Regions from separate parts of the Azoarcus sp. DD4 genome, predicted to be linked through region 2. Evidence: predicted binding sites of a transcription regulator. Region 2 holds the regulator's gene; each other region holds the start of a gene.
The links. Region 2 encodes HrcA, which represses chaperone genes, less so after heat shock. Its sites were predicted from a motif close to TNTTAGCACTCNNNGNCNNNGAGTGCTAANA; they were not measured.

Region 1 (7,564 bases), 1.1 Mb from region 2:
ATGGCGCGGAGCGGATCGAAAACGCCCGCTCCGCTCATTCCGCCAGCGGCGGCGGCACGAATCCGCCCAGCACGCTTTCCAGCCGGAGGCCGGTCTGCAGTAGGGTGTGCTCCTGCCAGCGTTTGCCGATGACCTGCACCCCCACAGGCAAACCGGCCTCCAAGCTCACCGGCAGGCTAAGCACCGGGCTGCCCGTCAGGGAGAACGGCGCTGTCATCGGGATGGTGGCTTCCAGATAGGGCAGCGTGGCCTCGCCCACCTTCAGCCGCGGCGGCTTCCTGGTGGGCGGCATCGGTTCGCCCGGATAGGGCCCGGTCGCCGCCACCGGGCAGATGACCGCGTCCCACTCGCCCAGAAAGCGTTCCAGCGACTGGATCAGGGCTTCGCGCTGGTTCAGCGCCTGGTTGTAGCGGCGCAGGTCGAAACGCATGCCCCCGGCGACCGCCCGGGTGATGACGTGGTTGCGCGGCAGGAGATATCGCAGGGCCAGGAAGAGCCGGCGCTGCCAGCCCGGCATGCCGAGTCCGATTTCCGCTCCGCCGATCAGGCCGAAGGTCTCCCACGCAGCGCGCACATCGAAATCCGGCGGTGCGCAGCGCACCACCTCGTGTCCGGCGGCAGAGAGTTTACCCGTCAGGTTCTCCAGACCGCGCCGCGTACGCGGGCACAGCGGCGTGCCGGCGAAGTCGTCCCACACCGCGACGCGCATCGGCGCGGCCCTGTCGGCTGTCGCCGGAACAGATAGCGGTTCCGCCGGAAAGGGCGGCACGCTCCAATCCACCTGGTCAGGTCCGGCCAGCAGGCTGTAGCCCAGATGCAGGTCCTCCACGCTGCGCGCCAGCACGCCGAAAGCCAGCATGTGCCAGACGCTGCGGCCGGGTCCGCCGAGTTCCGGCAGATTGCTCTTGCCCATCAGCACCGCGCCGGCCTCGCGCCAGCGCGCAACCACGGTTGCGTCGGCGGAGGGGAAGTACGCGGCCAGCGGGCGATGGCTGGAGGTGGTGAGCATGTCCCGGGTGGCAAAGGCATCCTTCACCGAAACCGGCACGCCCAGCAAGGCCGGCGCCGCGTCGCCACGCGCAAGACGGCGGTCGGCTTCGCGCGCCGCGAGCAGCGCGCCCTCGCGGTTGGGCGTGACCAGGGCGTTCAGCGTCGGGTTGAAGCGGTCGATGCGCGCCTGGCAGGCAAGCGCGAGTTGCTCGGCCGAATAGCGCCCCGCGCGCAGATCCCGGGCGGCCTGCGTGGCGGTGAGGTGCGAAAGGTCCGGCGCGCTCATGGACGCGACGAGGAAACGGACGAAAGGGGGGTGAACATGGCGCGATACCGGAGTGGAAAAACCGGACCAGTCTAGGAACGCAGCCCGTCGAGGGTCTTGTATCGAAACGACAGGCTCAGTACCCGGCCGCGCCGAACAGCCGGACCATTTCCAGCGGCGAAATCCGGTATGGCCAGAAGGCCGGATCGTCCCCGGCGATGCCGGCAAGCAGTTGGCCCGGAGAATAACCGGTGTAGCGGACCAGATCGCGGTTGAGATGCGATTGATCGAAATAGCCGAAGTTGGCGGCGAGATCCGCCAGCGAGTGCGCCTTCGACTGACCGGAAACGAACGAAGCCAGTACCTGGCTGCAGCGCAATTGCTGGCGCAGGCTGCGAAGCGATTGCCCGTAGCTGGCCCGGAAACGGCGTTCGAACTGGCGCAGGCCAAGGCCAAACTGGGTGGCCAGCGCACATGGCGACAGACCGAGATACGCGGGCGGCACCACGAGATTTCCTTCGCGCTCTCGCCGGCGCTGGCGTAACGCCGACAGGAGTGCAAGGAAAGCGGCTGCCTGACGGGCGGCATCGTCGTGCGCCGTGATTGCGGCCTCGCATCGGGCCGCCTCGCCGCGTTCCTGGCCGCTGAGGAATGCATCGAACGCAACCCAGTCATCCATGATCTCCAGCGCCGGAAAGGCCACCAGCCGCCTAAGCTGTCCCGCCTGCACCGCCAGCGTCAGGATGCGCGTGCCGGGGGCCGCCCAGGCCCGCAGCACGCGACAGGTTCCGCCGCACAGGCAGAGGGTAGCCATGCTGCGCGAACCTTCCGGGTGATCGACCCGGATCTCTCCGCGCAGGATCACCAGGAAGATCGGATGCATGGCTGCCGGCAGCAGATAGCCCCCGCCCGGCAGGGTTTTCACCATGCCGTGCTGCACGCAGCCGGCCAGATCCGGCGGGGGAGAAAAGATGAAGTCCTCTTCGTGAGGCATAGCCCGAGCGCCGGTTGCAATGCCGGAAAGATAACGTCAAACCTTCGGGCGGGGAAATCGCCCGCGCGCCGCGGCGTGCTGAATGACGCCGCCGCGGAGAGACGAGCAGAACTGCGGAAGGGCCGGCTTTCTTGCGCTGCCGGCCGCCGTACGTAGACTGTGACAAAGGCAGACGACAACACCGCCGACCGCGCGTCTTTCTCACGCATATTGCGCACTGCCGTTGCCGAGCGACCAGTTCTCTTTCGCCACCTGTCCAGCGGGTTCAGATCTTCCTCGGCGGCTCCGATTCCTGCATTGAGCCAACAGAAGCAAAAACGGCAGCGGCCCCTTTCGGGACCGCTGCCGTCCTTCGCGGTGGAAGCCGCGGACGACTTACTTGAACACAGCGATCTGGTCGAACACGCCGCCGTCGTCGAAGTGGGCCTTCTGCACCTTGCCCCAGCCGCCGAACACCGCGTCGATGGTGAAGAGGTTCACCTTGCCGAACTGCTTGGCGTACTTGGCCGCGACCTTGGCGTCGGTCGGGCGGTAGTAGTTCTTCGCCGCGATCTCCTGGCCTTCCGGCGAGTAGAGGTAGTTGAGGTACTCGGTGGCGACCTTGCGGGTGCCGCGCTTGTCGACCACCTTGTCGACCACCGCCACCGGCGGTTCGGCCAGGATGGAGACCGACGGGGTGATGATCTCGAACTTGTCGGCACCGAATTCCTTCAGCGCCAGGTAGGCCTCGTTCTCCCACGCGATCAGCACGTCGCCGATGCCGCGTTCGACGAAGGTGGTGGTGGAGCCGCGCGCGCCGGAGTCCAGCACCTTGACGTTGGCGTAGATCTTCTTGACGAAGTCCTTGGCGGTGGCGTCGTTGCCGCCCTGCTGCTTGAGCGCGTAGCCCCAGGCCGCCAGGTAGTTCCAGCGCGCGCCGCCGGAGGTCTTCGGATTCGGGGTGATCACGTCCACGCCGGCCTTGGCGAGGTCGTTCCAGTCCTTGATGCCCTTGGGGTTGCCCTTGCGCACCAGCAGCACGATGGTGGAGGTGTAGGGCGAGGCGTTGAGCGGCAGCTTCTTCTGCCAGCCGGCCGCGACCGCGCCGCCGTTTTCGGTGATGGCGTCGATGTCGCCGGCCAGCGCGAGCGTCACCACGTCGGCTTCCAGGCCGTCGATCACGCCGCGGGCCTGCTTGCCGGAGCCGCCGTGCGACTGCTTGACGACGACGTCCTCGCCGGCCTTGGCCTTCCAGTACTTGGCGAAGGCGGTGTTGTATTCCTGGTAGAGCTCGCGCGTCGGGTCGTAGGACACGTTGAGGAGCGTGGTCTCGGCGAGCGCGTTGCCGGACAGGGCGGCGCCGAGGGCGAGAGCGATGAGGCTGCGACGGAAGGTGTTGATCGTCATGAGTGATTTCCAGTGTTGCTGCGGTGGGAAAGGTGATGCCTGCGGCGGGCGCGGAGCCCTCAATTGACCGCGAAGCAGTACAGGAGGCCGGCGCCGCCGGTCTTGACCAGGTTGTCGTGGCCACAGCCGCGGCTGGCGTGGGCAGAGTTCCACGACACGTTGCCGCCGCCGGTGCGGTCGAAGTGGCCGACCTGGGCGGCGCCGTCCTCGGCCGCGGTGGTGTAGTTGCGGCAGGTGCGGTCGGCGGCGTCGGCGAAGGCGCGGCCGTCGGGCTGGGAGCCGGTGAGGATGTCGTGCTCGTTGGGCGTATCGCCCGAGCCCTTCACGAAGTCGCCCTTCTCGGTGAGCGCGGTGCGGCGGCTGAGGTTGTTGCCGAGGCGCGCGACATCGAGGCTGTCGCCGTGCAGGTGGGCGACATCCTTGGCGATTTCCTGGCCCTTGACGTTGTGCCAGGGGCCGTTGCCGATACGGTCGCGGGCGTTGATGGCCGGCTGGCCGTTGGCGGCCTGGGTGCTGAGGTAGGCGCGCCAGGTCTTGCCGGCGCCGGTGGTGCCCGCGGCAAGCTTCTGGCAATGGGCATCCGCCCCGGCCAGACCGCCGAAATCCGCGCCCTTGCCGGTGCCGACGCTGGTGACGAAGAAGCTCGCGGGCGGCAGCGGCTTGTTCGGGTCGGCCGCCTGCTGCGCGCCGGCGAGCGGCGACATCAGCAGGCAGAGCGCGGCGATGATGGTTTTCTTCTGCATATAGGGATTCCCGTGATGGCCACGCCGGCAGGCGGGCTAGATCCGACAAGGCGCCCCGCGGCGCAGCGTCCGCGGGTAAGCCGAAAGCCCTATAGCAGCCGCCATACCAGCCTTGCCCGGCAAGCCGTAAATTTCCGCAAGCTACTGATTTGGTATTGGAAAACAACCCGACCGGGAACGGCATCCGGGCGCGCTGCCGGCGCCCGCTGCTGCCTGCGCAACAGTCCGCGTGCCGCCGCTGCACCGTGCGCAGCAGCGCCCTGTCCGCACATCTTCGGCAGGGCGTCGACGCGGCACGGGAACTGCCGCGAATTTGCTTACGGCATATCAGAAAAACATCCAGCCAAATCGAAATAATTCGCTACGCATGACCGGGAGGCTGATTCATGATTCGCCGGCCTTGGCACTCTCCCTCGACGAGTGCCAACGGAAAGGCGACGTGCCCGGCGAACGATAACGCGGCGACGTCGCCCCACCCCCCAAGAATCCACTGGAGACCTCAATGGCCATTCGCCCCCTGCACGACCGCGTCATCGTCAAGCGCCTAGAAGCCGAGCGCACCACCGCCAGCGGCATCGTCATTCCCGATTCCGCCGGCGAGAAGCCCGACCAGGGTGAAGTCATCGCCGTCGGCCGCGGCAAGATCCTCGACAACGGCGAACTGCGCGCGCCGCAGCTCAAGGCCGGCGACCGCGTGCTGTTCGGCAAGTACGCCGGCCAGGCGGTGAAGATCGACGGCGAGGAAGTGCTCGTCGTGCGCGAAGAAGACATCTTCGGCGTCATCGAATAAGCCGGCCCCCGCCCGCTTCAACTCATCCAACACACATCCAACGGAGCAATACATGGCCGCCAAACAAGTGCTTTTCGGTGACGACGCCCGCGCCAAGGTCGTGCAAGGCGTCAACATCCTCGCCAACGCCGTCAAGGTGACCCTCGGCCCCAAGGGCCGCAACGTGGTACTGGAGCGCTCCTTCGGCGCCCCCACCGTGACCAAGGACGGCGTCTCGGTCGCCAAGGAAATCGAGCTGAAGGACAAGTTCGAGAACATCGGCGCGCAGCTGGTGAAGGAAGTCGCCTCCAAGACCTCCGACAACGCCGGTGACGGCACCACCACCGCCACCGTGCTGGCCCAGGCCATCGTGCGCGAAGGCTTCAAGTTCGTTGCCGCCGGCTTCAATCCGGCCGACCTCAAGCGCGGCATCGACAAGGCGGTGGCCGCCGTCGTCGCCGAGCTGCAGCAGATCGCCAAGCCGACCACCACCAGCAAGGAAATCGCCCAGGTGGGCGCCATTTCCGCCAACTCGGACGCCGACATCGGCGACATCATCGCCAAGGCCATCGACAAGGTGGGCAAGGAAGGCGTGATCACCGTCGAGGACGGCAAGTCGCTGAATAACGAACTCGACGTGGTCGAGGGCCTGCAGTTCGACCGCGGTTATCTCTCGCCCTACTTCATCAACAACCCGGACAAGCAGGTCGCCGAGCTGGACAACCCCTTCATCCTGCTGTTCGACAAGAAGATCTCCAACATCCGCGAGCTGCTGCCGGTGCTGGAACAGGTGGCCAAGGCCGGCCGCCCGCTGCTGATCGTCGCCGAGGATGTCGACGGCGAAGCGCTGGCCACCCTGGTGGTGAACACCATCCGCGGCATCCTCAAGGTGGTGGCGGTGAAGGCGCCGGGCTTCGGCGACCGCCGCAAAGCCATCCTGGAAGACATCGCCATCCTCACCGGCGGCCAGGTGATCGCCGAGGAAGTCGGCCTCAGCCTGGAAAAGGCCACGCTGGCCGACCTCGGCCAGGCCAAGCGGGTGGAAGTGCAGAAGGAGAACACCACGCTGATCGACGGCGCCGGCAGCGTCGATGCGATCAAGGCGCGCGTGTCCTCCATCGACGCATTGATCGCCGCTGCCACTTCCGACTACGACCGCGAGAAGCTGCAGGAACGCAAGGCCAAGCTGGCCGGCGGCGTGGCGGTCATCAAGGTGGGCGCGGCGACCGAAGTGGAACTGAAGGAGAAGAAGGCGCGCGTCGAGGATGCGCTGCACGCCACCCGCGCCGCGGTGGAAGAAGGCATCGTCCCCGGCGGCGGTGTCGCCCTGCTGCGCGCCCGCGCCGCGATCAAGGACCTCAAGGGCGACAACCACGAGCAGGACGCCGGCATCAAGATCGTGCTGCGCGCGGTGGAAGAGCCGCTGCGCCAGATCGTCGCCAACGCCGGCGACGAGGCCTCGGTGGTGGTCGCCCGCGTGCTCGAAGGCAGCGGCAACTTCGGCTACAACGCCGCCAACGGCCAGTACGGCGATCTGGTGGAACAGGGCGTGCTCGATCCCGCCAAGGTCACCCGCTCCGCGCTGCAGAACGCGGCCTCGGTCGCGGCGCTGATCCTCACCACTGACGCGCTGGTGGCCGAACAGGCGGACGACAAGCCCAGCGCCGCCGGCCTGGCGCACGGCGGGCCGGGCGGGTTCGGCGGGCCGGAGTTCTAAGGCTGCTCAAGTCGGCATAGGGCAGTGTCGGGGCGGTCCCCACGGCGGGGACCGCCCCGATTCGCTTGCCGCCGATGGTACGTCCCCGCGGAGCACGTCTCGCGGGCCCGGCAGTCGGGTCAGATCGCTCCGATGTCGGTGCTTTTTACACCGCCACGCCAGCGCCGATGAGGACCCTTCCACATACCGTCCCCCCGAGGGCGCGGCACATGTCTTGCTCGCTGTCATGACGCATACGCCGGACACATAAGCCACCAAGGGACATCCGCCATGACGAAGTTTCCGCGCAGGCTGTGGAGCAAGACCGTAACGCGGCATTGGGACACGAGCCGCGCACGGAAACACGCACTGTTCAAGGCGACCGCACTGCTTCTGATCACGGCATGCACGGTCGGGCTTCTTATCATGCAGGCAGCAACCAGCGGCGCTCAGACACAGGACGGGCTGCTGAAGGAAATTCTCCCCCTGTTTACCGGCGCCCTGCTGGGCACGGCCGTCTCGCTCTGGGTGAGCAATCTGCTGGCCACCGATCTGGACTTGATAAACATCGTCGCCGAAGGAACTCAGCGGCGAGGACTGATTCCCCAGGACGAGTTGGTGAAATACCAGAGGCTGTGGCACCTGTACCACGTCACCAGAACCTCCATCGGGCATGACACGATAGGCAGAGGATTCTTCTGGATTCACTACAGGCTGGACC
Region 2 (7,564 bases):
TGCGCTGGCTGGCGGCGAGCGCTTCGTCCGACGGTGCCGGCCGGTCCAGCCAGTGGCCGAGCTGGCGACGGGTCAGGTCCGCCAGGGCGGCGATCCAGTCTTCGCGCTCGTTGAGGCAGGGCAGGTAGTGGAAGGCCTTGCCGCCCGCGCCGAGGAAGGCGGCACGGCACTCCATCGCGATCTCCTCCAGGGTTTCGAGGCAGTCGGCGACGAAGCCGGGACACATCACGTCCACTCGCCCGACGCCGTCGCGGGCAAGTGCTTCGAGCGTGGGCTGGGTGTAGGGCTGCAGCCATTCCGCCTTGCCGAAACGGGACTGAAAGGTGACGAGCAGGCGCTCGGCGGGCAGTTCGAGCGCCTCGCCCACCAGCCGGGCCGTCTTGCGGCATTCGCAATGGTAGGGGTCGCCGAGATCCAGCGTGCGGCGCGGCGTGCCGTGGAAACTCATCACCAGCCGGTCGGGCTGGCCGTGTGTTGCCCAGTGCTCACGCACGCTACGGGCGAGCGCGGCGATGTAGCCGGGATCATCGTGAAAGCTGCGGACGAAGCGGAGTTCGGGCAGGTTGCGCCAGCGGGAAAGGCAGTGCGCCACTTCATCCATGACGCTGGCGGTGGTGCTGGCCGAGAACTGCGGATACATCGGCACGACCAGGATGCGGTCGCAGCCGGCGGCGCGCATCCCGTTCAGCTGGTCGGGTATCGACGGTGCGCCGTAACGCATCGCCCAGGAGACTTCGAGCCCGTCCCCGAGCCTGGCAGCCAGCAGCCGGCTCTGGCGCTGGGTGTGGACCTTGAGTGGCGAGCCCTCGTCCATCCAGATGCTGGCGTACTTGGCCGCGGATTTCGCCGGGCGGGTATTGAGGATGATGCCGTTGAGGATGGGCCACCATACCACGCGGGGAATTTCCACCACGCGCGGGTCGGACAGGAACTGCTTGAGATAGGGGCGCAGCGCGGCGGCCGAGGGTGCCTCCGGCGTGCCGAGGTTGGCCAGCAGCACGCCGATGCGGGGCGGCGTGCCGTGCTTGTGCTGCGGTTCGGTCCAGAAGCGGGCCATGAAGATCCTTTGCGCAGCGATGCGCGGCGCCGGCCGGGATGGCCGGTCGTCAGTGATTCGATGAAAGGGCGTTCGACAGCAGGCGCGCGGTGATATCCACGATGGGAATCACGCGGTCGTAGGCCATGCGGGTGGGACCGATGACGCCGACCGAGCCGACCACCTCGCCGTCCACCTCGTAGGCGGCGGTGATCACGCTGCAGCCATCGAGGGGGGCAAGGCCGGATTCGCCGCCGATGAAAATCTGCACGCCCTGCGCCCGGTTGGACAGGTCCAGCAGCTGCATCAGGCCGGTCTTCTGCTCGAAGAGCTTGAAGAGCTCGCGCAGCCGCGACATGTTGGACGACAGGTCCTCGACGTCGAGCAGGTTCGTCTCGCCGGAAATGACGTAGTTGCTCTCGGTTTCCGCCACCGCCTCGGTGCCGGCCTCCACCGTGGCCGTCATCAGCTCGCTCATGTCGCTGTGCAACTGTTTGAGCTCGTCCTGGATGCGTTCGCGGATTTCGTCGAAGGACAGGCCGGCGAAGTGCTCGTTCAGGTAGATTGCCGCGCCGCTCAGTTCGGACGCGGAGTAGGCCCGCCGGGTGAGCAGGATGCGGTTCTGCACGTCGCCCGCGGTGGTGACGATGATGAGCAGGATGCGGGTTTCGGACAGGCTGATGAATTCGATCTGGCGGATGCGCACCGCCTCTTTGCGCGGGGCCACCACCACGCCGGCGAACTGGGTGAGGTCGGACAGCAGGTGCGAGGCCGAGCTGATCAGGCGCTGCGGCTGGTCGGGCATCAGCTGGCCCTTGAGGGCCTGGACCCGCGCGCGCTCCATCGGATGCACCGTGAGCAGCGCATCGACGAAGAAGCGGTAGCCCAGCGCGGTCGGCACGCGACCCGCCGAGGTGTGCGGGCTGGCGATGAAGCCCATCTCTTCGAGGTCGCTCATCACGTTGCGCACGGTCGCCGGCGACAGCTCCAGGCCGGAATAGCGGGAAAGCGCACGCGAGCCGACCGGCTGCCCCTCGGCGATATAGCGTTCGATCAGCGTCTTGAGCAGGATCTGGGAGCGGGCGTCGAGCGGGTTCATGGCGGTTCGCAAGGATGATGCCGGATTCTAGGGAAGAGGGCGGCCCGCTGCCAAGCGCGCGGTACGCCATGCTGTTACACGAATGTGGTTTAATCCGCGCCCATGAGTGCGCATTTCCGTAGCATCGCCCTGATCGGCAAGTACCAGAGTCCCGACGTCGCGGAGTCGGTATTCGCCATCGCCAACTATCTGCGGCAGCGCGGTCTTGTCGTGTGGATCGAGCAGGGCACGGCAAGTTCCGTCGGCGGCGCGGGTGATTTCGCCGTGGCCACCTACGAGGAAATCGGCGCCCAGGCCGAACTTGCGGTGGTCGTCGGCGGCGATGGCACCATGCTGAATTCCGCCCGCCGGCTGGCCGAGCACGAGGTGCCGCTGGTCGGCGTCAATCTGGGCCGGCTCGGCTTCCTGACCGACGTCGCCCGCAGCGAAGCGCTCGAACGGCTCGGCGAAATCGTCGATGGCCGCTACCGCGAGGAGTCGCGTTTCATGCTCGACACCGAGGTGTTGCGCAGCGGCCAGCGGGTGTTCCATACACCGGCGCTCAACGACGTGGTGGTGAACAAGGGCGATCTCGGCCGGATGATCGAGTTCGATCTGCTGATCGACGGCGAATTCGTCTACACCCAGCGTTCCGACGGCATGATCATCTCCACGCCGACCGGGTCCACCGCCTACGCGCTGTCGTCCAACGGCCCCATCCTGCATCCGGGGGTGGACGGCATTGCGCTGGTGCCGCTCTGTCCCCACGCGCTGACCGCACGCCCCGTCACGCTGCCCGATTCCTGCCGCATCGAGATCGTGCTGTTGCCGCCGCACGATGCCCGCATCCACTTCGACGGTCAGGCGCGTTTCGACGCCCGCGCCGGCGACTGCGTCAAGATCACCCGTTCGCCGCTGGCGGTGCGCCTGCTCCATCCCGAAGGCTACAGCTACTACGCGATGCTGCGCGAGAAGCTGCACTGGAGCGCGACGCCCCGTCACAACTGAAGCCCGTCAGCGCGCCTGACGGCATTTTCCCGATCCCAGACCATCATGCTGCGCCGCCTGACCATCCGCGACTTCGTCATCGTCGACCGCCTCGAACTCGAATTCGGCGCCGGCTTCGGCGCGCTCACCGGCGAGACCGGCGCCGGCAAATCCATCCTGCTCGATGCGCTCGGGCTCGCCCTGGGCGGGCGGGCCGAAAGCGCGGTGGTCCGGCGCGGACGCGACAAGGCGGACATCGCCGCCGAGTTCGATCCGCCGTCCGATCCGTCGGTGACGGCGGCCTTCGGCGCCTGGATGGGGGAACACGAACTTTCGATCGACGATGGCGTGCTGATCCTGCGCCGCGTGGTCGATACCAATGGCCGCAGCCGCGCCTGGATCAACGGCACGCCGGTCACGCTGGCGCAACTGCGCGAAGCCGGTGAATGGCTGGCCGACATTCACGGCCAGCATGCCCATCATGCGCTGCTGCGCGGGGACGCGCAGCGTCAGCTGCTCGATGCCCACGCCGGGGCGGGCACGCTGGCGGCGGAAGTGCTTGCCTGTCATCGCGAGTGGCAGCGCATCGCCACCCTGCGCCGCAACGCCGAGCAGGATTCGGCGGCGTCGGCGCGCGAGCGCGAACTGCTGGGCTGGCAGCTCGCCGAGCTCGACGAACTCGCCTTCGATCCGGCCGAGTGGGGCGACATCAATGCCGAACACGGTCGCCTTGCCCACGCGGCCAGCCTGATGGAGGGGGCGGACGAAACCCTCACGGCGCTGGGCGAGGGCGATTACGCGGTGTGCGCGGTGTTGCGCCATCTCGATGGCCGCATCGCCGAACTGGCCGATGTCGACGCCGGGCTGGCCGACGTGCGCGAGCTGTTGTCCTCGGCGGCGATCCAGGCCGACGAGGCGCTGCACGCCCTGCGCCGCTACCGGGAGAGGCTGGATCTCGATCCGCAGCGCCTCGGCGAAGTGGAGCGGCGCATCGCGGCGGTCATGGATGTGGCGCGCAAGTATCGCGTTGCGCCGGAAGAGCTGCCCGCGCTTGCCGGCCAGTGGCGTGAGCGCAGCGAGATGCTGGAAGCCCAGGCCGATCCGGTGCGGCTGGCCGGGGCAGAGGCAGAGGCGCGTGTGGCTTTCGATGCGGCGGCGGCGCGCCTGTCGGCCGCACGGCGGCCTGCAGCCGAAGCGCTGTCGCGAGAGATCAGCGAGGCGATGCAGACGCTGGCGATGGAAGGCGGCCGCTTCCAGGTGGCGCTGGAGGCTTGCGAGCCGGGTGCGCACGGGGTCGAGCAGGTGGAGTTCCGCGTGGCCGCCAATGCCGGTCAGGATCTGCGCAGCCTCGCCAAGGTGGCGTCCGGTGGCGAGCTGGCGCGCATCGGACTGGCCATCCAGGTCATGACCAGCCGCGATTCGGCGACGCCGACGCTGATCTTCGACGAGGTCGACGTCGGCATCGGCGGGCGCGTGGCCGAGATCGTCGGCAAGCTGCTGCACCGCCTCGGGCGCGAGCGCCAGGTGCTGTGCGTCACCCATCTGCCCCAGGTTGCCGCCTGCGCCGACTGGCAATGGCGCATCGCCAAGGCCGAGCGCGAGGGCGAAACCCTGAGTGAGGTGCGGCCGCTCGACAGCGAGGCGCGCATCGAGGAAATTGCGCGCATGCTCGGCGGCGTGAACATCACCGCCACCACCCGTCAGCATGCAGCGGAGATGCTCGGCCTGGCCTGAGCGGCGGGCAGAATCGAATCCCGCCGGCCCAGGGTCGCCCCTTCGCTGGTATGGGAGAACCCGCCACGGCGCGGCGCGCCGTAGCGTTCAGTGCTCGCCGTGGCGGTTGGGGCAGTCCTTGCGCAGGCAGTCGGCGTAGAGATAGAGGGCGTGTTCCTTGACCGCGAAGCCGCGTTCTTCGGCAATCGCGTTCTGGCGCTTTTCGATTTCCGGATCGAAGAATTCCTCGACCTTGCCGCACTGCAGGCAGACGAGGTGGTCGTGATGGCCGCCCTGGTTGAGCTCGAAAACCGCCTTGCCGGATTCGAAGTAGTGCCGTTCGAGCAGGCCGGCCTGTTCGAACTGGGTGAGGACGCGGTAGACGGTGGCGAGGCCGATGTCCATGCCTTCCCCCATCAGCAGGCGATAGACGTCCTCGGCGGTGAGGTGGCGCTGATCGGAGGTCTGGAAAAGGTCGAGAATCTTCAGGCGCGGATACGTGGCCTTCAGACCGATACTCTTGAGGTTCTTGGAGTTCTCGGACATGGTCGTCCTGTGGGGGGAAAATAAGCAGGGCGGTGTCGCCGTACCTCGCTATGTTATATTTTTTGCCCTTTACTGAGAACCAGCGTCGGTCTGTACGGCGCCCAACCGCGAAATCCCACATGCGTTCATCGCTCATCACGGCGCTCGCCGCCGCCAGTCTGCTCACCGCTTGCTCCTTTGGCACGATCGCGCAGAAGGTCGACCCCTACCGGATCGACATCCGCCAGGGCAACTACGTCGACCAGGCCATGGTGGCCCAGCTCAAGCGCGGCATGACCCGCGAGCAGGTGCGCTTCGTGCTCGGTTCCCCGCTGGTCGTGGACATCTTCCGCACCAATCGCTGGGACTACGTCTACCGCTTCAAGCCGGGCAGCGGCGAACCGGAGCAGCGGGTGTTCTCGGTGTTCTTCGTCGACGACAAGCTCGACCACGTGGAAGGCGACATCCAGGCGGGCGATGCGCAGAATGCCGCCGCCCAGCAGCAGAGCAGCCGCACCCGCGTGGTGGAAGTGCCGGCCGACGGCAAGCAATAATCGCGGCGGCCGGATGTCGCCGCCCAGCATCCAGGAAAGAACATGACCACACCTGTACGTGTCGCAATTGCAGGGGCTTCCGGCCGCATGGGCCGCATGCTGATCGAGGCTGCGCTGAAGGACGAAGAGATCGCGCTTGCGGCCGCCTTCGACCGCGCCGGCAGCACCTTCATCGGCCGCGATGCCGGCGAGTTCGTCGGCGTGGCGAGCGGCGTCGCGATCACGGACGACGTGCGCGCGGCCATCGCCGCCGCCGATTGCGTGATCGACTTCACCCGGCCGGAGGGCACGCTGGCGCACCTCGCCATCGCCCGCGAGTTCGGCAAGGCGATGGTGATCGGCACCACCGGCTTCGACGCCGCCGGCAAGGCCGCGATCGCCAGGGCGGCCGAGGCGATCCCGGTAGTCTTCGCGCCCAACATGGCGGTTGGCGTGAATGCGGTGTTCCGCCTGCTCGAAGTGGCGGCGCGCATCCTCGACGAAGGCTACGACGTCGAAGTGATCGAGGCGCACCATCGCTTCAAGGTCGATGCCCCGTCGGGCACGGCGCTGCGCATGGGCGAAGTCGTTGCCCGCGAGCTGGGGCGCGATCTGGAAAACTGCGCGATCTACGGCCGCGAAGGTGTCACCGGCGAGCGCAAGGCCGAGACCATCGGTTTCTCCACCATCCGCGGCGGCGATGTGGTCGGCGATCACACCGTGCTTTTCGCCGGCATCGGCGAGCGCATCGAGATCACCCACAAGTCGGGCAGCCGCATGCCGTATGCGCTCGGCTCGCTGCGGGCGGCGCGCTTCCTCGCGGGGCGCCGCTCCGGTCTGTTCGACATGCAGGACGTGCTCGGTTTGCGCTGAGCCCGGCAATGAGCGCCCGGTCCGCGGAGCCCGATCAGGACGACGGCGGCGAGGCGCCGCAGGACGAGGCATCGCGTCTGCGCGCGGAGCGCGATGCCGCGCTGCATGATCTCGCTGTGGCCCAGGAGCGCCTGCAGCTCGCCACCATGGGCGCCGGCGCCGGACTGTGGGACTGGGATTGCGAACACGGCGAACTCAACGTCGACGCGCAGGGCTGGGCCTGGCTCGGCTACGACCCGGGGAGCATCGGCGGCCGCCTGGAAGACTGGCTTCCGCTGGTGCGTGGCGAAGACCGGGAGATGTTGCGCGACGAGTTCGTCGCCCATCTGCGCGACGGCGAGTCGCGCTTCGAATGCGAGTTCCGCGTGCTCGGTGCCGACGATGCCTGGCGCTGGGTGCTGGTCCGCGGCCAGGCCAAGGAGCGTGGCGGCGACGGACGTTGGCGCCGTGTCGTCGGCATCTATCGCGATGTCACCAGCCACCGCCTGCGCGAGCTCGAATTGCTGCAGGCCAAGGAAGCGGCCGAGGCGGCCAGTCGCGCCAAGGGCGACTTCCTCGCCAACATGAGCCACGAGATCCGCACGCCGATGAACGGCATCCTCGGCATGACCGAGCTGCTGCTCGATTCGGCGCTGGCGCCGGAGCAGCGCGACTACCTGCAGACGGTGAAGTCTTCGGCCGAGGCGCTGCTCACCATCATCAACGACATCCTCGATTTCTCCCGCATCGAGGCCGGCCGCCTCAGCCTGGAAGAAATCGACTTCTCGATCACCTCGGTGGTGGCCGAAACGGTGCGCACGCTCGCCCTGCGTGCCCACC
Region 3 (7,564 bases), 2.3 Mb from region 2:
GGTCGATGTTCTTGGCCAGCGCACGCGGGAAGAGATCCTGCGCCACCTCGCGCACGACCGCTTCGAGATCGACCGGCTCCACCGTGTAGAGCTTCTCGAAACTCGCCTCGGCACGCGCCAGCGACAGCAACTGGTTGATGAGATGGCTGGCGCGATCCGCGCTCTGGCCGATCTGGGTGAGGGAGGCACGCAGTTGCTCGGGATCGCTCTCGAGCAGGGCAAGATCGGTCTGCATCTTCAGACCGGTGAGCGGCGTGCGCATCTGGTGCGCAGCGTCGGCGATGAAACGCTGCTGCGCCTGCAGGTTCTCCTCCAGGCGCGCCATCATGTCGTTGAAGGCGACGATCAGCGGCCGCACCTCTTCCGGCACGCTCGCCGGCACGATAGGCGACAGGTCGGTCGGACGCCGCCGCCGGATCAGGCTCTGCAAGCGGTTGAGCGGCGCGATGCCGCGCGTCAGCCCCACCCACACCAGCACCACCGCCAGCGGGATGATCGCGAACTGCGGCAGCAGCACCCCGGTGACCACGCGTGAGGCAAGATCCGACCGCTTGTTGCGGGTTTCCGCCACCTGCACCAGCACCAGCGGACTGGCGGGTTCGGGCCATGCCTTGAGGAACTGGTAAGCCACGCGCACCTCTTCGCCGTGGATCACCTCGTCGCGATACAGTACCTCTTCGGCCAACACGATGGGCGGCGGCGGCACCCAGGGAATCTCCCGGTCGCCGGTAATCGTTTCGCCGGACTGATTGGCGACCTGGTAGTAAACGGTGTCGTCCTGATCGGCACGAAACAAGGCGCGCGGCGGTGCCGGGAAATGTACTTCCACCTGCCCCCCCTCGACCGACACCAGGCGGGCGAGCGAACGCACGCTGTCGGCCAGCGCGCGGTCATACGGCTGGTTGGCGATGTTGTCCGCGACGTTGTGCGTGACGATGATGGATATCGGCCACAGGAACAGCAGCGGCGCGAGCATCCAGTCGAGGATTTCGCCGAAGAGCGAGTTCGGCTGCCCTCCTGCCCGCCCGCCGCTGCCGCCCTTGTCAGCCTTTCGCCGCCTGGACAGCATCCGGGTTTTCCAGGCAGTATCCAAGCCCGCGTACGGTCACGATGCGCACACCGCTCGCTTCCAGCTTCTTGCGCAGCCGGTGCACGTAGACTTCGATGGCATTGCTCGACACCTCTTCGCCCCAGCCGCAAAGGTGATCGACCAGCTGATCCTTGCTGACCAGGCGACCGACGCGGAGGATGAAAACTTCGAGCAGACCGATCTCGCGTGCCGAGAGCTCCACCACCTGACCACCGATCTTGACCACCCGGTCGGCCTGGTCGTAGCTGAGATTCCCCACCTCGATACAGCGCGGCTGGCCAGTGCCGCGGCGCGTCAGCGCCCTCACCCTGGCTTCGAGTTCGGGCAGCGCAAAGGGCTTGGTGAGGTAGTCATCGGCCCCCGCGTCCAGGCCGCGCACACGGTCCTCGACGCCGTCCTGCGCGGTGAGGATCAACACCGGCAGCGCGGACTTCCGCGCCCGCACCCGCTTCAGCACCTCGATGCCCGGTAGTTTGGGCAAGCCGAGGTCGAGTATCAGCAGATCGTAGGGCTGGGACGCCAGCGCCGCGTCCGCTTCGGCGCCGTTGCCGACATGGTCCACCGCATAACCGCTACGCTTGAGCGCCCTGACGATGCCGTCGGCGATGACCGGATCGTCTTCCGCCAGAAGGATGCGCATAGGATTCCGGATGTAAGTTGTACGTAAGCGGATACGCCTAGAGTGCGTTCCGCTGTTCTCCTTTTACTCGGTCTTCGGGAGCGTCGCCATCTTAATGGTCGCCGACGTTCCAGGGAGTTCATCGCGCAATGCGTGGTGACTCCCTGCCGCCTTTTTCCCCCTTTCCCCGTCAAGGATTATCACACGCCCGGAGCGCCGGCGGCGTGCGCTTTGCTGCGCCTGTTTCGCCACCGGCCGGTAAACGAAAACGGCCCCGCCGTAGCGGGGCCGTTCATGGCGATCAGGCTCGCCGGACTGGCATTACATGCCCATGTCCATACCGCCCATGCCACCCATGCCGCCCATGCCCGGCATTCCGCCGGCCGGCTTGTCTTCGGCCAGCTCGCCGACCATGCAGTCGGTGGTGAGCATCAGGCTGGCGACCGACGCGGCGTTCTGCAGCGCGGTGCGGGTCACCTTGGTCGGGTCCAGCACGCCCATCTCGACCATGTCGCCGTACTCGCCGGAAGCAGCGTTGTAGCCGAAGTTGCCCGAACCCTCGACAACCTTGTTCACCACCACGGAAGCTTCGTCGCCGGCGTTGGCAACGATTTCACGCAGCGGCTGCTCCATCGCGCGCAGCACGATCTTGATGCCGGCGTCCTGGTCGTGGTTGTCGCCCTTGAGACCGGCCAGATTGGCCCGGGCACGCAGCAGCGCAACGCCGCCGCCGGGGACGATGCCTTCTTCCACCGCAGCGCGGGTAGCGTGCAGGGCGTCTTCCACGCGAGCCTTCTTTTCCTTCATCTCGACTTCGGTGGCGGCGCCGACCTTGATCACCGCAACGCCGCCGGCCAGCTTGGCCACGCGCTCTTGCAGCTTTTCACGGTCGTAGTCGGAGGTCGCTTCCTCGATCTGCACGCGGATCTGCTTGACGCGGGCTTCGATACGCGAGGCTTCGCCGGCGCCGTCGATGATGATGGTGTTTTCCTTGCCGATCTCGATGCGCTTGGCCTGGCCGAGGTCCTGCAGGGTGGCCTTTTCGAGGGTCAGGCCGACTTCTTCGGCGATCACCTGGCCGCCGGTCAGGATGGCGATGTCTTCCAGCATGGCCTTGCGACGGTCGCCGAAGCCCGGCGCCTTGACGGCGCAGGTCTTGAGGATGCCGCGGATGTTGTTCACCACCAGGGTGGCGAGCGCTTCGCCATCGACGTCTTCGGCGATGATCAGCAGCGGACGGCCGGCCTTGGCAACTTGCTCCAGCACCGGCAGCAGGTCGCGGATGTTGGAGATCTTCTTGTCGAACAGCAGGACGAAGGGGTTGTCGAGGATGGCAACCTGCTTATCCGGGTTGTTGATGAAGTAGGGCGACAGGTAGCCGCGGTCGAACTGCATGCCTTCGACGACGTCGAGCTCGTTCTGCAGCGACTTGCCGTCTTCGACGGTGATGACGCCTTCCTTGCCGACCTTCTCCATCGCCTGGGCGATGATGCCGCCGATATCGGCGTCGGAGTTGGCCGAGATCGAACCGACCTGGGCGATTTCCTTGTTGGTCGAGCAGGGCTTGGAGATCTTCTTCAGCTCTTCGATGGTGGCGATCACGGCCTTGTCGATGCCGCGCTTCAGATCCATCGGGTTCATGCCGGCGGCGACGAACTTCATGCCTTCGCGGACGATGGACTGAGCCAGCACGGTGGCGGTGGTGGTGCCGTCACCGGCGATGTCGGAGGTCTTGGAGGCGACTTCCTTCACCATCTGGGCGCCCATGTTCTCGAACTTGTCCTTCAGTTCGATTTCCTTGGCGACGGAGACGCCGTCCTTGGTCACGGTCGGGGCGCCGAAGGAGCGCTCGAGCACCACGTTGCGGCCCTTCGGGCCCAGGGTCACCTTGACGGCGTTGGCCAGCACATTGACGCCGGCAACCATGCGCTCGCGGGCGGAATCGCCAAACTTGACTTCTTTAGCAGCCATTCTTTAGAACTCCTTGAAATTCGGGATTGCGGATCAGGCAATGCGGGAGGCTCAGGCCTCGACCACACCCATGATGTCTTCTTCGCGCATGACGAGCAGCTCTTCGCCCTCGACCTTCACGGACTGGCCGGCGTACTTGCCGAACAGCACCTTGTCGCCGGCCTTGACGGCCATCGGGCGGACCTTGCCGTCGTCCAGGATCTTGCCGTTGCCGACCGCCAGGACTTCGCCCTGGTCGGGCTTTTCGCCCGCGGAGTCGGGGATCACGATGCCGCTGGCGGTCTTGCGCTCGGCTTCCAGACGCTTGACGATCACGCGATCATGCAAGGGACGAATCTTCATGGATCTCACTCCTTCTTTTCGATTCAACTGACAACACGGGCCAAGCCCGCAAACTAAATTCGCTGGGGTTCCGCGGCACCGCCGCGGCTGTTAGCACTCACTGCCAACGAGTGCTAATAATAGGGACGGCCCCGGCCGATTTCAAGTACGGACATATCGATATCTTTTTCGAGGCGGCGCGCACCACCGCCCCGGGCGCCACCTGCAGGCCCGTCAGCCCAGCAGCAGTGCGTCGTCGTCCAGCTTTTCGCCACGCACCCGCTCGAACATCGCCAGCAGATCAGGCACATCCAGACCTTCCCGCTCCTTGCCGGAAACGTCCAGCACCACCCTGCCCTGGTGCAGCATCACGGTACGTTCGCCCACGTCCAGCGCCTGCCGCATGCTGTGCGTGACCATCATGGTCGTCAGCTTGTGCTCGGCGACGATGCGGGCAGTGAGCTGGATCACGAAGTCGGCCGTGCGCGGGTCGAGCGCCGCGGTGTGCTCGTCGAGCAGCAGGATGCGCGACGGCTGCAACGCCGCCATCAGCAGGCTGACCGCCTGACGCTGGCCGCCGGACAACAGTCCGATGCGGTCTGCCAGGCGGTTCTCCAGGCCGAGGCCGAGGGTCGCGAGGTGGGCGCGGTATTCCTCGCGCCGCGCCGCCTTCACCGCGCGACCAAAGCCGCGCCGGCCGCCGCGCAGGTCTGCGAGCGCCATGTTCTCCTCGATGGTGAGGTCTTCGCAGGTGCCCGCCATCGGGTCTTGGAACACGCGCGCGACGCGGCTGGCGCGCTCCCACACCGGCTGCCGGGTGACATCGACACCGTCGATCTCGATGCGGCCGCTGTCGACCGCCATGTCGCCCGACACGGCGTTGAGGAAGGTCGATTTTCCAGCGCCATTGGAGCCGATCACGGTGACGAACTGAGCGCTCGGGATTTCCAGCGTCATCCCGCGCAGCGCACGGGTCTCGATGGGCGTGCCGGCGTTGAAGGTAATGTGGAGGTCGGTTGCGCGCAGCATGTCAGTATGCGCCTAGCCGCCTCAAGCGTACTGCCGCCCCCTTGGGGGGGTGAGGCAGGGGTTTCGCGGCGCACTGCGCCGTGCCTACCGAACGGGCCGGCTGTGCAAAGCCGGCCCTACGCGAACGCAGTGAGCGTGAGGGTTGTTTCATGTCAGACTCCCTTGCGGCCGGACCAGCGGCGCTTGAGCATCGGCAGCACCAGTGCCACCGTCACCAGCACGGCGGTGACCAGGTTGAGATCCTGGGCCTGCAGGCCGATGAAATCGCTGTTGAGCGCGAGCGCGATGAAGAAGCGGTACACGATGGCGCCGACGATGACGGCCAGCGTGGCGAAGAAGAGCTTGCGCGAGGGCAGGATGCTCTCGCCCACGATGACCGCGGCCAGGCCGATGACGATGGTGCCCACCCCCATCGAGATATCGGCGCCACCCTGCGTCTGCGCGAAGAGCGCGCCTGCCATGCCGACCAGCGCGTTCGACAGAGCCATGCCGCCCAGGATCATCCAGCCGGTATTGACGCCCTGCGAGCGCGCCATGCGCGGATTGGACCCGGTCGAACGCATGCCGAGGCCGATCTGGGTGGTGAAAAACCAGTCCAGCGCGAGCTTGGTCACCACCACCACCCCGATCAGCAGCAGCGGGCGGAACACGTAGTCGGCGACGGACTCCATCTGCAGGACGGTGAACACCGTAGGCTCGGTGATCAGCGGCACGTTGGGCTTACCCATGACGCGCAGATTGATCGAATAGAGCGCGATCATCATCAGGATGCTGGCCAGCAGATCCATGATGCGCAGGCGCACGTTCAGCCAGCCCGTCACGAGGCCCGCCGCGGCGCCGGCGATGGTCGCCACCACGGTGGCCGTGAAGGGATCGTGGCCGGCCGCGATCATGGTCGCCGCAACCGCGCCGCCGAGCGGAAAGCTGCCGTCGACCGTCAGGTCGGGAAAGCGCAGCAGGCGGAAGGAAATCAACACCGCGAGCGCCACCAGGCTGAAGATCAGCCCGATCTCGAGCGCGCCGAGCAAGGAATAGAGCGACATCTTGGTTCTACCGGAAAGGGCACGAGGCCACGCGCAAATGCGGCGACTCCCCGCCGGCCAGCCTCGCTCGCCGACCGGGACGGGGAAAACGGAGCGGTGCCGGCCTTACTCGACGATCTTGGTGGCCGACTTCAGCAGGGCATCGGCAAGCGTCACGCCCTGCTTTTTCGCTGCCGCCGGATTGACGTAGAGCTCCAGCTTGGAACTGGTCTCCGAGGCGATGCTGCCGGGCTGCTCGCCCTTGAGGATGCGCACTACCATGCGGCCGGTCTGTTCGCCGAGATCGCGGTAATTGATGCCGAGCGCCGCGATCGCACCGCGCTTGACGCTGTCGGTGTCGGACGCGACCAGCGGGATCTTGGCGTCGTTGCCCACCTTCACCAGCGACTCGTAGGCGGACACCACGTTGTTGTCGGTGTTCGTGTAGATGACATCGACCTTGCCGATCAGGCTGCGCGCGGCCGAGCCGACGTCCACCGTGCGCGGCGCGGCGGCCTCCACCAGGCTCATCCCGTGGGTCGGCAACATCTCGCGCAGCGCCTTCACCACCACCACCGAGTTGGCCTCGCCCGGGTTGTAGACCATGCCGACGCGCTTGGCATTGGGCACCACCTTGCGGATCAGCTCCACCTGCTTGTCGAGCGACAGCACATCGGACACGCCGGTGACGTTGCTGCCCGACGGCGCCATGCTCGGCACCAGCTGCGCGGCCACCGGATCGGTCACGCCGGAGTAGATCACCGGCAGCTGCTTGGTCGCCGCCACCACCGCCTGCGCCGAGGGGGTCGCGATGGCCACGATGGCGTCCGGCTGGTCGCCGACGAACTTGCGCGCGATCTGCGCCGCCGTGCCGGTATTGCCCTGCGCGCTCTGGTACTGCCACTTCAGGTTCTTTCCTTCCTCGTAGCCCGCCTTGGCGAGCGCATCCTTGACGCCGTCGCGCACCGCGTCGAGCGCCGGATGTTCGACGATGGCGGTCACCGCGACCGATTTCTGTTGGGCTGCAACCGGGGCCACCAGCGATATCGACAATGCCAGCGCGCCCAGGATGGCAACGTAGGGCTTGGAAAGCGACATGGAAGGATTCTCCTTGTTGATTTGAACGGTGACATGCAGACAGCCCGCCGACCGGTAGCGATCCGCGAGACGCGGAGTTTAACCCGAGCGACAGCGCCGGTCAGAACGCAATTGCCACGCCGAAATGCAAGCGCAGCCGGCGCTCGTCCTGCGACCAGGCGAGGTCCGCTGCGAGCGGCCCGGCCGGGCTGCGCCAGCGTGCGCCGACCCCGTAGCCAGTGCGAAGGCGGAAGTCCGCACGCGCATCGGCGGCGTCGCCGCTGTCGATGAAGAAGGCGGTGCCCCAGTCGGGGCGGAACCAGCGCACGTACTCGGCGCTCGCCACCGCCAGGTAGCGGCCACCCACGGTGGCGTCGCCCTCGCGCACGCCGAGGCTCTGATAGGCATAGCCGCGCACCGTCTGCGCACCGCCGG

Region 1: CJ010_RS11250 (co-chaperone GroES) is a predicted target of HrcA. The motif match lies at 4,777-4,807, and genes of this name have one in related genera.
Region 3: groES (co-chaperone GroES) is a predicted target of HrcA. The motif match lies at 4,111-4,141, and genes of this name have one in related genera.

What each region holds. Positions count from the first base shown of each region.
Region 1 is NZ_CP022958.1:2,402,837-2,410,400, reverse strand. It holds gene CJ010_RS11270 (amidase) at 35-1,276, opposite strand; gene CJ010_RS11265 (helix-turn-helix domain-containing protein) at 1,392-2,249, opposite strand; gene CJ010_RS11260 (sulfate ABC transporter substrate-binding protein) at 2,625-3,635, opposite strand; gene CJ010_RS11255 (lectin) at 3,695-4,378, opposite strand; gene CJ010_RS11250 (co-chaperone GroES) at 4,881-5,168, shown strand; gene groL (chaperonin GroEL) at 5,221-6,864, shown strand; gene CJ010_RS11240 (hypothetical protein) at 7,135-7,564, shown strand, end outside.
Region 2 is NZ_CP022958.1:3,543,541-3,551,104, reverse strand. It holds gene hemH (ferrochelatase) at 1-1,057, opposite strand, end outside; gene hrcA (heat-inducible transcriptional repressor HrcA) at 1,107-2,135, opposite strand; gene CJ010_RS16335 (NAD kinase) at 2,238-3,122, shown strand; gene recN (DNA repair protein RecN) at 3,168-4,835, shown strand; gene fur (ferric iron uptake transcriptional regulator) at 4,923-5,360, opposite strand; gene CJ010_RS16320 (outer membrane protein assembly factor BamE) at 5,480-5,893, shown strand; gene dapB (4-hydroxy-tetrahydrodipicolinate reductase) at 5,936-6,745, shown strand; gene CJ010_RS16310 (PAS domain-containing hybrid sensor histidine kinase/response regulator) at 6,754-7,564, shown strand, end outside.
Region 3 is NZ_CP022958.1:1,222,448-1,230,011, reverse strand. It holds gene CJ010_RS05860 (sensor histidine kinase) at 1-1,069, opposite strand, end outside; gene CJ010_RS05855 (response regulator transcription factor) at 1,044-1,730, opposite strand; gene groL (chaperonin GroEL) at 2,031-3,680, opposite strand; gene groES (co-chaperone GroES) at 3,732-4,022, opposite strand; gene CJ010_RS05840 (ABC transporter ATP-binding protein) at 4,236-5,030, opposite strand; gene CJ010_RS05835 (ABC transporter permease) at 5,183-6,073, opposite strand; gene CJ010_RS05830 (ABC transporter substrate-binding protein) at 6,179-7,150, opposite strand; gene CJ010_RS05825 (autotransporter assembly complex family protein) at 7,251-7,564, opposite strand, start outside.